DNA from 4 places in the Cobetia sp. UCD-24C genome. Region 2 is predicted to be linked to each of the others. Evidence: predicted binding sites of a transcription regulator. Region 2 holds the regulator's gene; each other region holds the start of a gene.
The links. Region 2 encodes sigma-54, which starts transcription at its own class of promoters, with help from an activator protein. Its sites were predicted from a motif close to TGGCACNNNNNTTGCTNT; they were not measured.
Positions count from the first base shown of each region.

Region 1 (3,121 bases), on a different contig from region 2:
GCGGCATGGATAACTCCTGTGGCGGAGGTGAATGCGATAAGGACAATGATCAGGCGGGGTGAGAATACGCGTCCTTGTGGGAGTCGTTGCGCGTCACCCGCGTGCGAATATCGGGTGACATTATCAAGTTTACCGCCAACCCTCATCCACGTTTGTGGCCAGTCCTCGGTCTGACTCCATGGCATGTGATGCAAGAGGCCTCCTCGACGCCATGCCGAGGAGGCCTCTCAGGTTTCACGCTATCCAGCATCACGCGATTCGCGCTGTCGCCGCGGGGCTTGAGCTGTTGCCTCGCGGCTTGAGCTTGTTGCCTCGTGGCTGTGGCGTGCGATCAGCCGCGAGCCAGTCGCTTGGCCTTTTCCGGGTCATCGAAGGGCAGGGAATGGCTGATGGCCGAGAGGCTGGTCTCGCCGTCAGTGCCGGTCTTGAGGGTCAGCGGGGTGCCATGCTCGGCATAGCCGGGCTCGAGACGTGCCAGCGCCATGGAACGATCGCTCAGGCGCGAGTACATGCCCTGGGTGATGACCCCGACACACTTGCCGTCGGCGTAGACCTTGTCACCGATCTGGGCGACGTCTTTCGAATCCAGCAGCACGCCATAGACCTTGACGCGCTCCTTGCCCTGCAGCGCGAAGTGTTCGCTGGCGCCACGGAATTCGGTCTTGCCCGGCGAGACGGTGAAGTCCAGGCCCAGCTCCCACAGGGTGTCGCCCACCGGCTGGTCGGGATACGGGTAGGTTTCGGAATTGTCCGCCGGGTAGAACAGCAGGTGGCTCTCGACCCGCAGCCAGTCAAGGGTGCCGAAGCTGCACGGCTTGATGCCCATGTCGGCACCCTCCTCAAGGATCTGCTCCCACAGAGAGGGGGCGTCCTTGGCCTTGCAGAAGATCTCGTAGCCACGCTCGCCGGTGTAGCCGGTGCGCGAGATCATCACGTGGCAGCCGAACAGCTGGGTCTGCAGATGGTGGAAGTAACGCAGCTCACGGATACCCGGCACGTGACGCTCCAGGAAATCCACCGCGACCGGCCCCTGCAGTGACATGTCATGCATGTCGTCATCGAAGGTCAGGCTGACGGCGCGCCCCAGGGCACTCTTGGCCAGCATTTCATTCGCGGTGCCCGTGCCGTGCACCACGAGGTAGGAGTTCGGCGCCAGACAATAGACGATGCAGTCGTCGACGAACTTGCCGGCCTCATTCAAGACGCTGGCGTACACCGACTTGCCCGGATACAGCTTGGACATGTCCCGCGTGGTGACGTAATCCAGCACGGCCTGAGCATGCGGGCCATTGCAGTGGATCTTCTTGAGCCCCGAGACATCCATCAGACCGGCGCGGGTGCGAATGGTCTCGTGGTCATCGGCCGTATCCGAGACGGCGTAATTCCAGGCGGTGCCCATGCCATTCCAGTCTTCAAGCTCCGCGCCCAGCTTGCGGTGTTGTTCGGCCAGTGCCGAGATGCGCCATGAATTCGCCATGCGTCCCTTTCTCCTGTGAGTCGTGCTGCCTAGCGTAAATGGGGGGTGCCGTAGTCCTGCTGATGCTGGCGAAGATGGCGCGCAAGACGCGCATCCGCCGCAGGAGGTGTTGTTGTTCTTTCGCCTTTTCAGGCGCCTCTTCAGGCGCTTCACAAGGGCTTGTGCCTGCTGCTTGCCTTGCCTGATCGCACGAGGGTCGATTCTTGAAAGGAAAGAAACATTCCTCATGGTTAAGCAAGGGGCTTGCCAATTCCGTCAAAGGCCATGGCCACGGCAGCCCTTGAGCGAGTCAGGCGCCGATCGGCAGCACGAATTCGGGCGTGAATATTAGCGCTTTGCGTCATGCTGGTGCGAAGAGAGGGCTTTGGGCACCGAAATGATGCCTATTTCGAGAAACGGGCAGGAATTCACTCAGGATCACCTGGCGTTTCCTGTGGGTGGAAATGAGCTTGGAAAATAAATTTCCATGCAAAACAGGAGGTTGGTGAAAAGCTCTGGGCGACAGCTGACGAAATGGCATGCTGCATGCTTTTCTTTGAGGGAAATAAAGTTGACCAGCAGGAATCACAAAAACTCGTTTCATCCGCTATCTTGACGTGGCGAGTCACCACAAGGGGTCAGGTTTCCCGGGGTGGCAGACAGTGTCGAGGGAGATGGAACCCGGTCCGCTCTCAGAGGAAACCCAGATGTCACCCGAAAACGCGCAACAGTTCATCAAGGATCACGACATTCGCTATCTGCTGGCGCAGTTCGTGGATATTCATGGCGCTGCCAAGACCAAGTCCGTGCCGGCCAATTGCCTGATGGATGTGGTCGAGAAGGGCGCCGGCTTTGCCGGCTTTGCCGTCAGTGGTCTCGGCATGTCGCCGGAGGGGCCGGACTTCATGGCGCGGGGTGATCTGAGCTCGTTGTCGTTGGTGCCGTGGCAGCCGGGTTATGCGCGCATGGCCTGTGATGGCTACGTCAATGGGCAACCGTTCGCCAACGACAGCCGCGTGGTGCTGCTCAAGCAGCTGGAGCGCCTGAAGGAGAAGGGCTGGACGCTCAATAGCGGGCTGGAGCCGGAATTCTCGCTGTTCCGCCGGGGGGAAGCGGGTGAGCTGTTGCCGGTGGACGAGAGCGATACCCTCGCCAAGCCCTGCTACGACTACAAGGGCCTGTCGCGTTCGCGTGAATTCCTCGAACGTCTGGTCGAATCGCTGCAGGCGGTGGACTTCGACGTCTATCAGATCGATCACGAGGACGCCAACGGCCAGTTCGAGATCAACTACACCTACAGCGATGCGCTGACCTCGGCAGACCGCTTCACCTTCGTGCGCATGGCCGCCGGCGAGATCGCCAATGACCTGGGCATGGTGTGCTCCTTCATGCCCAAGCCACTGGCGGACCGCCCGGGCAACGGCATGCACTTCCACCTGTCCGTATGTGATGACACCGGCCGCAACCTGTTCGGCGATGACTCCGACGCCCAGGGCATGGGTCTGTCACCGCTGGCGTACCACTTCCTCGGCGGATTGCTGGCACATGCCCCGGCACTGTGTGCCTTTGCCGCGCCGACCGTCAATTCCTACAAGCGTCTGGTCGGCGGTGGCAGCACCAGCGGCGCGACCTGGGCACCGGTCTTCATCGCCTACGGTGACAACA
Region 1 covers NZ_LJTD01000004.1:333,298-336,418, forward strand. The annotation lists gene AOG28_RS07830 (aminomethyltransferase family protein) at 332-1,477, opposite strand; gene glnT (type III glutamate--ammonia ligase) at 2,164-3,121, shown strand, end outside.
Region 1: the regulator sigma-54 is predicted to act here: its motif matches at 1,709-1,726, upstream of AOG28_RS07830 (aminomethyltransferase family protein).

Region 2 (3,121 bases):
AGTGTCACCTGAACATTGGTGATGTTGTCGTAATGCCGTTCGAGGCGAGCGAGCTTCTCGTTGACGTAATCGCGGAGAGGATCGGTAAGTTCCACATGATGCCCGGTGATATTCACTTGCATGGACACGCTCCTTTATCCAGCGGGTTGCCATTCAATTGTAACCCTTTTTGACTACGAGCAAACCCTGATCGGACGCTCTGCAACAGGCTTGACGGCCACCGTCTGGCGATGTTTTCGCACCCTTGCCAGTGGCGTCAGATGTCGTGAGCGTCTGTACCGACAATGCCCAAGCTTTGCGCAAAGATCAACGCTGCGCTGCATCGTGGCTCAGTGCTTGTCTTCAACTCAGTGAGGGGTAACGGAGTGGACTTCAAGGGCACGTCTGGTGGGTGGTGCGTGAAAGACGCGCAAGAAGGCGGGTTTTCGTCGCCAATCCCTGCATGTACGTCGCCTTTCAGACGATTCGATTGCGTGGAGCAAGCGGCGTTACGGGAGGTTCGCCGGGTGTCATCCAGGTGCAATACGCGCAAAAGTGACTTTAAAAACATGCGATTGACGGTAAATGACGCTGCCGGAACGGCGGTTTTTTACCATCATTCTGCGCGCCGTCATGGGCCATGACGGGCAATTGGCGAGCGGTTGACGGCATGACAGAGCGCGCGACAGGCATACCGCTGCCCGCGAAGTCAGAGGCTGATGAGCGGAAAAATCCAGTGCTTGAGGTTGGCGGCGGCTGCCATTGTGGAGGTGAGAGCAGGGCATGGCAGCCGCAGGTGATGCGTCAGGCCAGACGCTTGCGCTCGCTGGAGGAGGGGATGCCCATCGCTTCGCGATACTTGGCCACGGTACGGCGTGCGACCTCGATGCCATCGCTGGCGAGCAGATCGACCAGCCGCGAGTCGGAGAGAGGCTTGCGGGCCGGCTCTTCCGCGATCAGCTTGCGGATGCGGGCACGAATGGCGGTGCTTGAGTGGGCGTCGCCACTGCCGCTGCCACCAACCTGGCTCGAGAAGAAGAACTTGAGCTCGAAGACGCCGCGCGGGGTGTGGATGTACTTCTGGGTCGTGACCCGCGAGATGGTCGACTCATGCATCTCGACCACTTCGGCGATGTTGGCCAGAATCAGCGGCTTCATGCCTTCCTCGCCTTGCTCGAGGAAGTCGATCTGGCGCGCCATGATCTCGCGGCCGACCTTGAGCAGGGTGTCATTACGCGATGACAGGCTCTTCATCAGCCAGCGCGCTTCCTGCAGGTTGTCCTTGAGGAAGGTGTTGTCGGCGGACTTGTCGGCACGCTTGATCAGCGCGGCGTATTCCGGCTGGATACGCAGCTTGGGCAGCGCTTCCGGGTTGAGCTCGACCTGCCAGCCATGGCGGGTATGGCGCACCAGCAGATCAGGGATCACGTAATCGCTGGCGGGCTCGCCCCAGGCGGATGCCGGACGCGGATCGAGCGCACGTACCAGGCGGATGACGTGATCCAGCTCGTCATCGTCAAGGCTCAGGCGCCGCTTGAGCAGCTTGCGGTCATCGTTGCCCAGTGCCTCGAGGAATTGACGTACCAGGCGGCGCGCCTGCGCCAGCAGCGGCAGATCATCCGGCAGCAGTGCCAGTTGCAGCAGCAGGCATTCGCGCAGATCACGGGCGAAGACGCCGGTCGGGTCGAACTGCTGCAGACGCAGCAATACCTGCTCGAGTTCGGAGGCCTTGAGGCCGGGCAGGCCCTGGCCGCGCAGGCCATCGACTAGCTCGTCGAGTGACAGGCTCAGATAGCCAGCACCGTCGACGGCATCGATCAGGCTCTCCGCCATCTGGCGTTCACGGCCATCGAGGTCGGTCATCGCCAGCTGCCAGCGCAGGTGGTCCTGCAGGCTCTCGACGCTGGTATTGCGATCGAAGTCCGGCCCTTCTTCGCTCCCGCTGCCACTGCCGGAGCTGGTCAGGCTACCGGCGTGGTCCTGGTAGAGGTCCGACCAGTCACTGTCGAGGGGGTATTCCTCGGGAATCTCGCTCGAGGAGTCGGCAGTGGAGATCTCGCTCGAATCCTGTGTCTCGACGACATCCAGCGACTCGTAGTCCTCGTCGAGCTCCAACATGGGGTTGGACTCGAGGGCTTGCTGAATCTCCTGACGCAGGTCGAGCGTCGACAGCTGCAGCAGCTGGATCGCTTGCTGGAGCTGCGGCGTCATGGTCAGCGAGGTGCCGAGGCGGAGTTGCAGGGTGGGTTTCATGGAGTCAGTCAATTCACGGCAAAGGAACGTGCTTACTACGCTATACCGTGACTCGGGGCACTGACAAGTGGTTGTCGTGAATATTCAAGCAACTTGCATGCCATGTTTCCACCAAGGTGGTATGGACGTCATGCATGCGTCTGATGTCAGACATGAAAAAGCCGCTACGCGATAAAATCACGCAGCGGCTTTTGAAGCTTTTGCCTCGCGAGGACTCAGCGCAGCCGCTGACCCTAGAGCGTGAACTCGTGGCCCAGGTAGACGTCGCGCACCTGCTGGTTGGCCAGGATGGAGTCCGCATCACCGTGGGCGATGATCTGGCCATCGCCGACGATATAGGCGGTGTCACAGATATCGAGCGTCTCGCGCACGTTGTGGTCGGTGATCAGCACGCCGATGCCACGATCGCGCAGTTGGCGCACGATGCTCTTGATCTCGCCCACCGAGATGGGGTCGACGCCGGCAAAGGGCTCATCGAGCAGCACGAAGTCCGGCTCGGTGGCCAGTGCACGGGCGATCTCGACCCGACGACGCTCACCGCCGGACAGGCTCATGCCGGCGCTGGCGCGGATGTGCGTGATGCTGAATTCCTCGAGCAACTCTTCAAGGCGTGCCTTGCGGCCATTGCGATCCAGGTCCTTGCGGGTTTCCAAAATCGCCATGATGTTGTCGGCCACCGACAGCTTGCGGAAGATCGACGCTTCCTGCGGCAGATAGCCGATGCCGGCGCGTGCACGCTGATGCATGGCGGCAGCGGAGAGGTCCTTGTCATCGATGGAGACGTTGCCGGCATCGGCGCGCACCAGCCCGACGATCATGTAGAACGAGGTCGTCTTGCCGGCGCCGTTGGGGCCCAGCAGGCCGACGATGTCGCCCTGGCGGATCTCCA
Region 2 covers NZ_LJTD01000001.1:406,626-409,746, reverse strand. The annotation lists gene hpf (ribosome hibernation-promoting factor, HPF/YfiA family) at 1-122, opposite strand, end outside; gene AOG28_RS01745 (RNA polymerase factor sigma-54) at 784-2,232, opposite strand; gene lptB (LPS export ABC transporter ATP-binding protein) at 2,466-3,121, opposite strand, start outside.

Region 3 (3,121 bases), on a different contig from region 2:
TCGCGCAACCATGCGCCGCGGCAATGGCAACCCCTTGGGAAAGCGGCGCGCTACATTGTGAGCGCCCGATAAAGCAGAAATAAAAGCAGCTCAAGATACGAAGACGCCGGCCAAAGGCCGGCGTCTTCGTATCCCATCACAGCTGAATCACCCAGCAGATTCCTGAGCAATCTCCCTGATGACCAGGCTACCCAGCTGACGGGTGTTGTGCGGATTGCCGTTGCCATTCACCAGCGGCAGATTCAACTGTTTTGCCAATTCACGCAGCACTGGCTGAACAGGGCTCACTGACTGCATCCCCTGACCATCATCACGCTCTACTTCGATGCTGCCGTTCTCAAGCTCGCGAACAATACAAGACGCGTACATGACCTCACGCACGGCTTTCAGCTCGCTGCGCGGCTTCGTAGTCTTGGCCAATCGAGACAACGAGATACTCTGCTTGCCCGCGCGCTCCGGTGACATCAACGACCTTGCCTCTTCCAATGTGGCATCCAGCAACTTCTCGATCTGCATCTCTTCTGTATTGATACGCAGGATGATGATGCGCTCCACTTCATCCAACGAGCGGGGATTGAAAGCAACATGGCCTCCACCGCTCATCATCACAGTGGTTTTGACCGAGATTCGCTCACCGTCACCGCTTACCACGTCATAGCCGCGCTGATTCACCTCGGTCGCCATCTGACCATTGGTGATCAATGCAGCGTAAAGCTCACCAATGCGTCCGCAAAGATGACGTAGCTCAGTCGGCGGCACGCCCCAGTTCAGTTCTCGCTCGAACCAGGCCATTGCCTCACCCAAGGATTGGATGATCTGCATCTGTGAAAGTGCCATGATCAACTACTCATAGAAGGTTGACATATGCATAATGCATTTATATTACGGCCTTATACGCTCTTCAAAACGGACTGACTTGTTCATCACTTTCAGTTTTGCAAGAGAAATCTGAAACTGCCCGTTACTAGGTAATTTCTTTTCAGAAAACTGCTGCCAAACTAATGACCCAGGGCCATTATAGATTTCTTCAAAGCTACCATCGGGTAAAATCTTGATCACAATTGCATGCTCGGGCTCACTGCGAAATGCAACCGATTTCGCTTGTGTTGCCTTGATTTCGATCTTGGTACCGCACTTGGCGATAGCGTCATACCCTTTGTTGGAAGCAGTCAAAAGCTCTAGATCATATGCATTGGCAACTAGACACTCTCCTAGACTCCCTACCATATGGCCATCCGGAGTGAAATGTCGCCCGGGGAACATTTCTTCCAGCTCATTAACAATATTATATAAGTCGCCTACCAAGCTTTTGAGTTTATTTTTATCCACGATTTAGTCATCAATTATCCAAGGTAATCACATATTATCTTTACCATGTTTTGAAAACAACCAACTGTGTATTAAAAATATCTCTGAATTTCTCTCTCACTGGCCACTGGATAGCACTCACTCTCGACTGACTTCACCAAGGTGCAAGAGACGGAAGAATTCATCAAATTGGTGCAGCGTACGATTTCGATATGCATATCCATGCTGCATGAAATCTTATATAGCATTGTTTTATATGAAGAAATTCTCACAGGCACACTTCCTGCTAGACATTCACCGAGGCACCGATAGGCATACAACAATCGAAAATCTACACCAATGGAGCGCTAGGGTTCCGGTGACTGGCTGATAGCCGTCACGACTGGTCCGAGAGCACTCGACCTCCAAGCTGGGGGTTACACGGCGGGACAAAAGCCCGGGAGACGCAAAGCCTGTAAAGGTCGGCGCCTCTCACTTTTTCCGCCGGAGATAACGACAATGACCCAGCTCACTCGCCTTTCCCAGTCCGCGACTTCCCCCTCGGATGCCAGCGCCCAGGTGTCATCCGCTGCTGTCTCATCTGCTTCATCTACCGTTTCCCGAAACACTTCCAGACATGCCGCGCTGGCCGGCGCCCTGCTGCTTGGCGCATCGCTGAGCCCGCAGGCCATGGCGCAGGATTCCTTCAGCGTATGCTGGTCGGTGTATGCCGGCTGGATGCCGTGGGAATACGCGGACACCCAGGGCATCGTCGACAAGTGGGCCAAGAAGTACGACATCAATATCGATGTGGTGCAGGTCAACGATTACGTCGAGTCCATCAATCAGTACACCTCCGGCAATGTCGATGGCTGCGCCATGACCAACATGGACGCCCTAACCCTCCCCGCCGCCAGCAGCGTCGATTCCACCGCGCTGATTCTGGGCGACTACTCCGATGGCAACGACGGCGTGATGGTCCGCGACGGCGATTCCATCGAGTCCCTGAAGGACCGCGAGGTCAATCTGGTGCAGTTCAGTGTCTCCCACTACCTGCTGGCACGCGCACTGGACAGCGTCGGCATGAGCGAGCGCGACCTGACCACCACCAATACCGGCGATGCCGACATCGTGGCGCTGGCCAGCAACACCGACACCCAGGCGGTGGTGACCTGGAACCCGCAGCTGGCCACGCTCAAGGAGATGCCCGGCTACACCGAAGTCTTCAACTCCAGCGACATCCCGGGCGAGATTCTCGACCTGATGGTCGTCAACACCCAGACGCTGAAGGACAACCCGGACTTCGGCCACGCGCTGGTCGGTGCCTGGTATGAGGTGATGGAGAAGATGAAAGCCGGTGACGAAGACGCCCTCTCCCAGATGGCCGATGCCGCCGGCACCGACCTCGCCGGCTATCAGTCCCAGCTGGCCGCGACCCACATGTACTACACCCCCGCCGAAGCCGTGGCCGCCTTCAATGCGCCGAGTCTCAAGGACACCATGCAGCACATCGCCGACTTCAGCTTCGCGCAGGGCCTGTTGGGCGAAGGCGCCCCGGATGCCGGCTTCATCGGTATCGAGACCCCCGCCGGCGTCATCGGCAATGAAGGCAACGTGATGCTGCGCTTCGACCCGAGCTACACCGCCGCACTGGCCGACAGCCAGTAACGCCACGCGGTGGATGCCGCACACGCTCCGCGGGGCAGCCTGCCTCGCGGAACGTGAACCGACCGCCTCCCTCGACCGCACCCTCGTTCGCACCCGTGGAGCCCGCGCATGAAACGCCTGATCAATCTGACACCCTCCCGTGGTGGCCGCTGGCTGCTCGGTGGCC
Region 3 covers NZ_LJTD01000004.1:251,945-255,065, reverse strand. The annotation lists gene AOG28_RS07490 (DUF6998 domain-containing protein) at 148-837, opposite strand; gene AOG28_RS07485 (DUF6998 domain-containing protein) at 883-1,329, opposite strand; guanidine-I (ykkC/yxkD leader) riboswitch at 1,645-1,753, shown strand; gene AOG28_RS07480 (putative urea ABC transporter substrate-binding protein) at 1,807-2,955, shown strand; gene AOG28_RS07475 (ABC transporter permease) at 3,064-3,121, shown strand, end outside.
Region 3: the regulator sigma-54 is predicted to act here: its motif matches at 1,581-1,598, upstream of AOG28_RS07480 (putative urea ABC transporter substrate-binding protein).

Region 4 (3,121 bases), on a different contig from region 2:
GCCGTGCGGTAGAGATCCGGGCGCACACAACGTGTCAGCGTCGCCTCGAGATCCTCATCATTGAAGCCCTGCAGATGCCCCCAGCGCTGCATCTGGGCGATGTACCAGCGGGTCTGGGAACGCCACGGGAAGTTGGCCGCGTAGCGATGGAAGATGGTCCAGCCGGGATTGTGCTGCTGGAAGTCGTCCACCGACTGCTCGACATCGACGTCTTCCAGCCCGAGTGTCACCACGCTCATCGGCACCTCCGGCATGCCCTCTTCGTGCAGCCACTCGGCGGCTCTGGCCCGATTGCCGGGGCGGTCCAGCCAGGCGCAGGCATTGAGCAGCGCGCGAATCAGCGCCTGATGCGCCAGCGGATGCTGCTCCGCCCAGTCCTCGCGCACGCCCAGCACCTTTTCCTGCCCGAAGCGCCAGATATCGTGACTGCCCGCCACCACCTGTCCCATGCCCTGCGCCGCCGCCAGGCTGTTCCAGGGCTCACCGACACAGAAGCCATCCAGCGCACCGCTGGCCAGCTGCGCCGCCATCAGCGGCGGCGCCACGGCACGCATCTCGACGTCGCGGTCCGGATTGATGCCGCCCGCCGCCAGCCAGTAACGCAACAGATAGCGGTGCGAGGAGAACGGGTGCACGCTGGCCAGCTTGAGCAGCGGCTCGCCGCGCTGCTTGCGCTCGTGCACATGCGCCGCCAGCGCCTTCGCGACCTGCAACGGACTGGAGAGGTCGTGGCCGTCCTCGCCGAGGGTGGCCATCAGCGCGCGCGACAGCGTGATGGAGTTGCCGCCCAGATTCAGTGTCATGGCGCTGATCACCGGCGTGGCGCGGCCATCCAGGCCCAGGGTCGAGGTCAGCGGCATCAGCGCCAGCATCTGCGCGCCCTGCAGCACACCGGTCTGCAGGTCATCACGCAACGCCGCCCAAGAGGGTTGCCACTTGAGTGTCACCGCCAGCCCCTCCTCGCGGAAAAGCCCCAACTGCTCAGCGACCACGAAGGGCGCGGCATCATTGAGTGGCATCAGGCCCAGCGTCAGCTGATGGCCATTCAGGGGTACATCTGTGGGCATCACGCACACCTCTTGAACGATCGAGAGAGAAGGACAGTACGGCGACCGGCTCAGCGCCGACGCGCGGCCTTGAGCAGCTCATCGGCCAGCTCATGCAGGGCCAGGCGCCGGTTCATGGCGGTCTTGCGCAGGTATTGGTAGGCGGCATCTTCACTGAGCCCACGCGTCTCCATCACCACGGCCTTGGCACGATCCACGCTGCGCCGCTGCACCAATGTGGTCTGGGTACGGTTGAGCTCCCCCTTGAGCGCACGGTGCGCCTCGAAGCTGGTGATGGCGACCTCGACCATGCTGCGCACCATCGCTGGCATGACGTGGTCCACCACATAGGCCGAGACACCGGCGCCGGCCGCCTCACGCACGAGGTCCGGGGCATCTTCACTGGCCAGCATGATCATCGGCTTGGGATAGCGTCGCCCCAGCTGGCCGAGATGTTCCAGGGTGTCGCGGCTGGGCAGGTCGGCGTCGATGATCACCGCATCGGGCTGATGCTGCTCGACCAGCGCGTGCAGGTCCTCGTGCTCGTCAACGCGCAGCGCCACCTCGAAGCCGGCGCTCAATAGCGCCTGCTCCAGCGCGGCGGAGCGCTCACTGCGGACATCGACGATCAGCACGGTCACGGGCATGTCAGGTTTCCTTGGGTCGGGCATGAGACTTGCGGTACACCCAAGCAGGATTCGTGCCGCAATCTGGTGCAACCCTGCGGCCAAAGGCCTTCAGAGCGGCCGAGCCGAAAGCGTCGCTGCACTGCAATGAGGCACGCGCCTGCCCGCCCCTCCCAGCGCCATCTGCGTGCGCCAGACTGGTACCTCGCGCCTTGCTGACGCACCGCCAGCGCGCATCCAGCCCGGGACACCGCCTGCGCGCGCCAACCCACCGCCCTCGCCAAGCCATTGATCTTCTGGGACTTGTCCCGCCCACACCCCCGCAACTGGCGCGCTACTTGCTTTGTTCCTGTCACTTGCCGCACAGACGCTCTGCTGCCGGCAACCATGGCATCACCGACTGCTGCCATCGCTATCCATGACGTGGACCAGGCTCTTCGGAGTACGAGTGCGTCGAACCAGGCCCCTCAATGACGAGGCGCCCTTGCTGTCGTTCATTCACAGCCGTTCGACCACTCGCCGAGCACACCTGACTTCGTGCCCGGCACCGACGCTGAATCAGGAGCCCACTCATGGATATCCGCAACAAGGCCAGCCGCATCCGGCTGTTCAGCTTCAACACCCCGCAAATGCGCGCCTTCCACATGTCGTGGTTCGCCTTCCACGTCTGCTTCTTCGGCTGGTTCGGCATCGCGCCGCTGATGGCCGTGGTGCGTGACGACCTCGGCCTGACCAAGACCCAGATCGGCAACACCATCATCGCCTCCGTCGCCATCACGGTGATCGTGCGCCTCGCCATCGGCGTGCTGTGTGATCGCATCGGGCCACGCAAGGCCTACACCTGGCTCTTGTGCCTCGGCTCGCTGCCGGTGATGTGCATCGGCTTCGCCGACAGCTTCGAATCCTTCTTCCTGGCCCGTCTGGCCATCGGTGCCATCGGCGCCTCCTTCGTCATCACCCAGTACCACACCTCCGTGATGTTCGGCCCCAACGTGGTCGGCACCGCCAACGCCACCACCGCGGGCTGGGGCAACCTGGGCGGCGGCACCACCCAGATGCTGATGCCGCTGGTGATGGCCGGCCTGCTGATGCTGGGCGTCGAGCAGACCCTGGGCTGGCGTCTGGCGATGGTCGTGCCGGGCATCGTGCTGTTCCTGACCGGTATCGCCTACTACTTCTTCACCCAGGATGCCCCGGACGGCAACTTCAGCGAGCTGCGTGAGCGTGGTGAGCTGCCCAAGGCCGAAAAGGAATACAGTATGCGCGCCACCTTCGGCGCGGCGGCACGCGACATCCGCGTCTGGGCCCTGTTCCTCGTCTATGGCGCCTGCTTCGGGGTCGAGCTGACCATCAACAACGTCGCCGCCATCTACTTCTTCGATCACTTCGATCTCGACCTCGCCACCGCCGGTCTCATCGCGGGGCTGTTCGGCCTGATGAACCTGTTCG
Region 4 covers NZ_LJTD01000002.1:249,259-252,379, reverse strand. The annotation lists gene AOG28_RS03425 (CmpA/NrtA family ABC transporter substrate-binding protein) at 1-1,067, opposite strand, end outside; gene AOG28_RS03420 (ANTAR domain-containing response regulator) at 1,118-1,693, opposite strand; gene AOG28_RS03415 (NarK family nitrate/nitrite MFS transporter) at 2,245-3,121, shown strand, end outside.
Region 4: the regulator sigma-54 is predicted to act here: its motif matches at 1,735-1,752, upstream of AOG28_RS03420 (ANTAR domain-containing response regulator).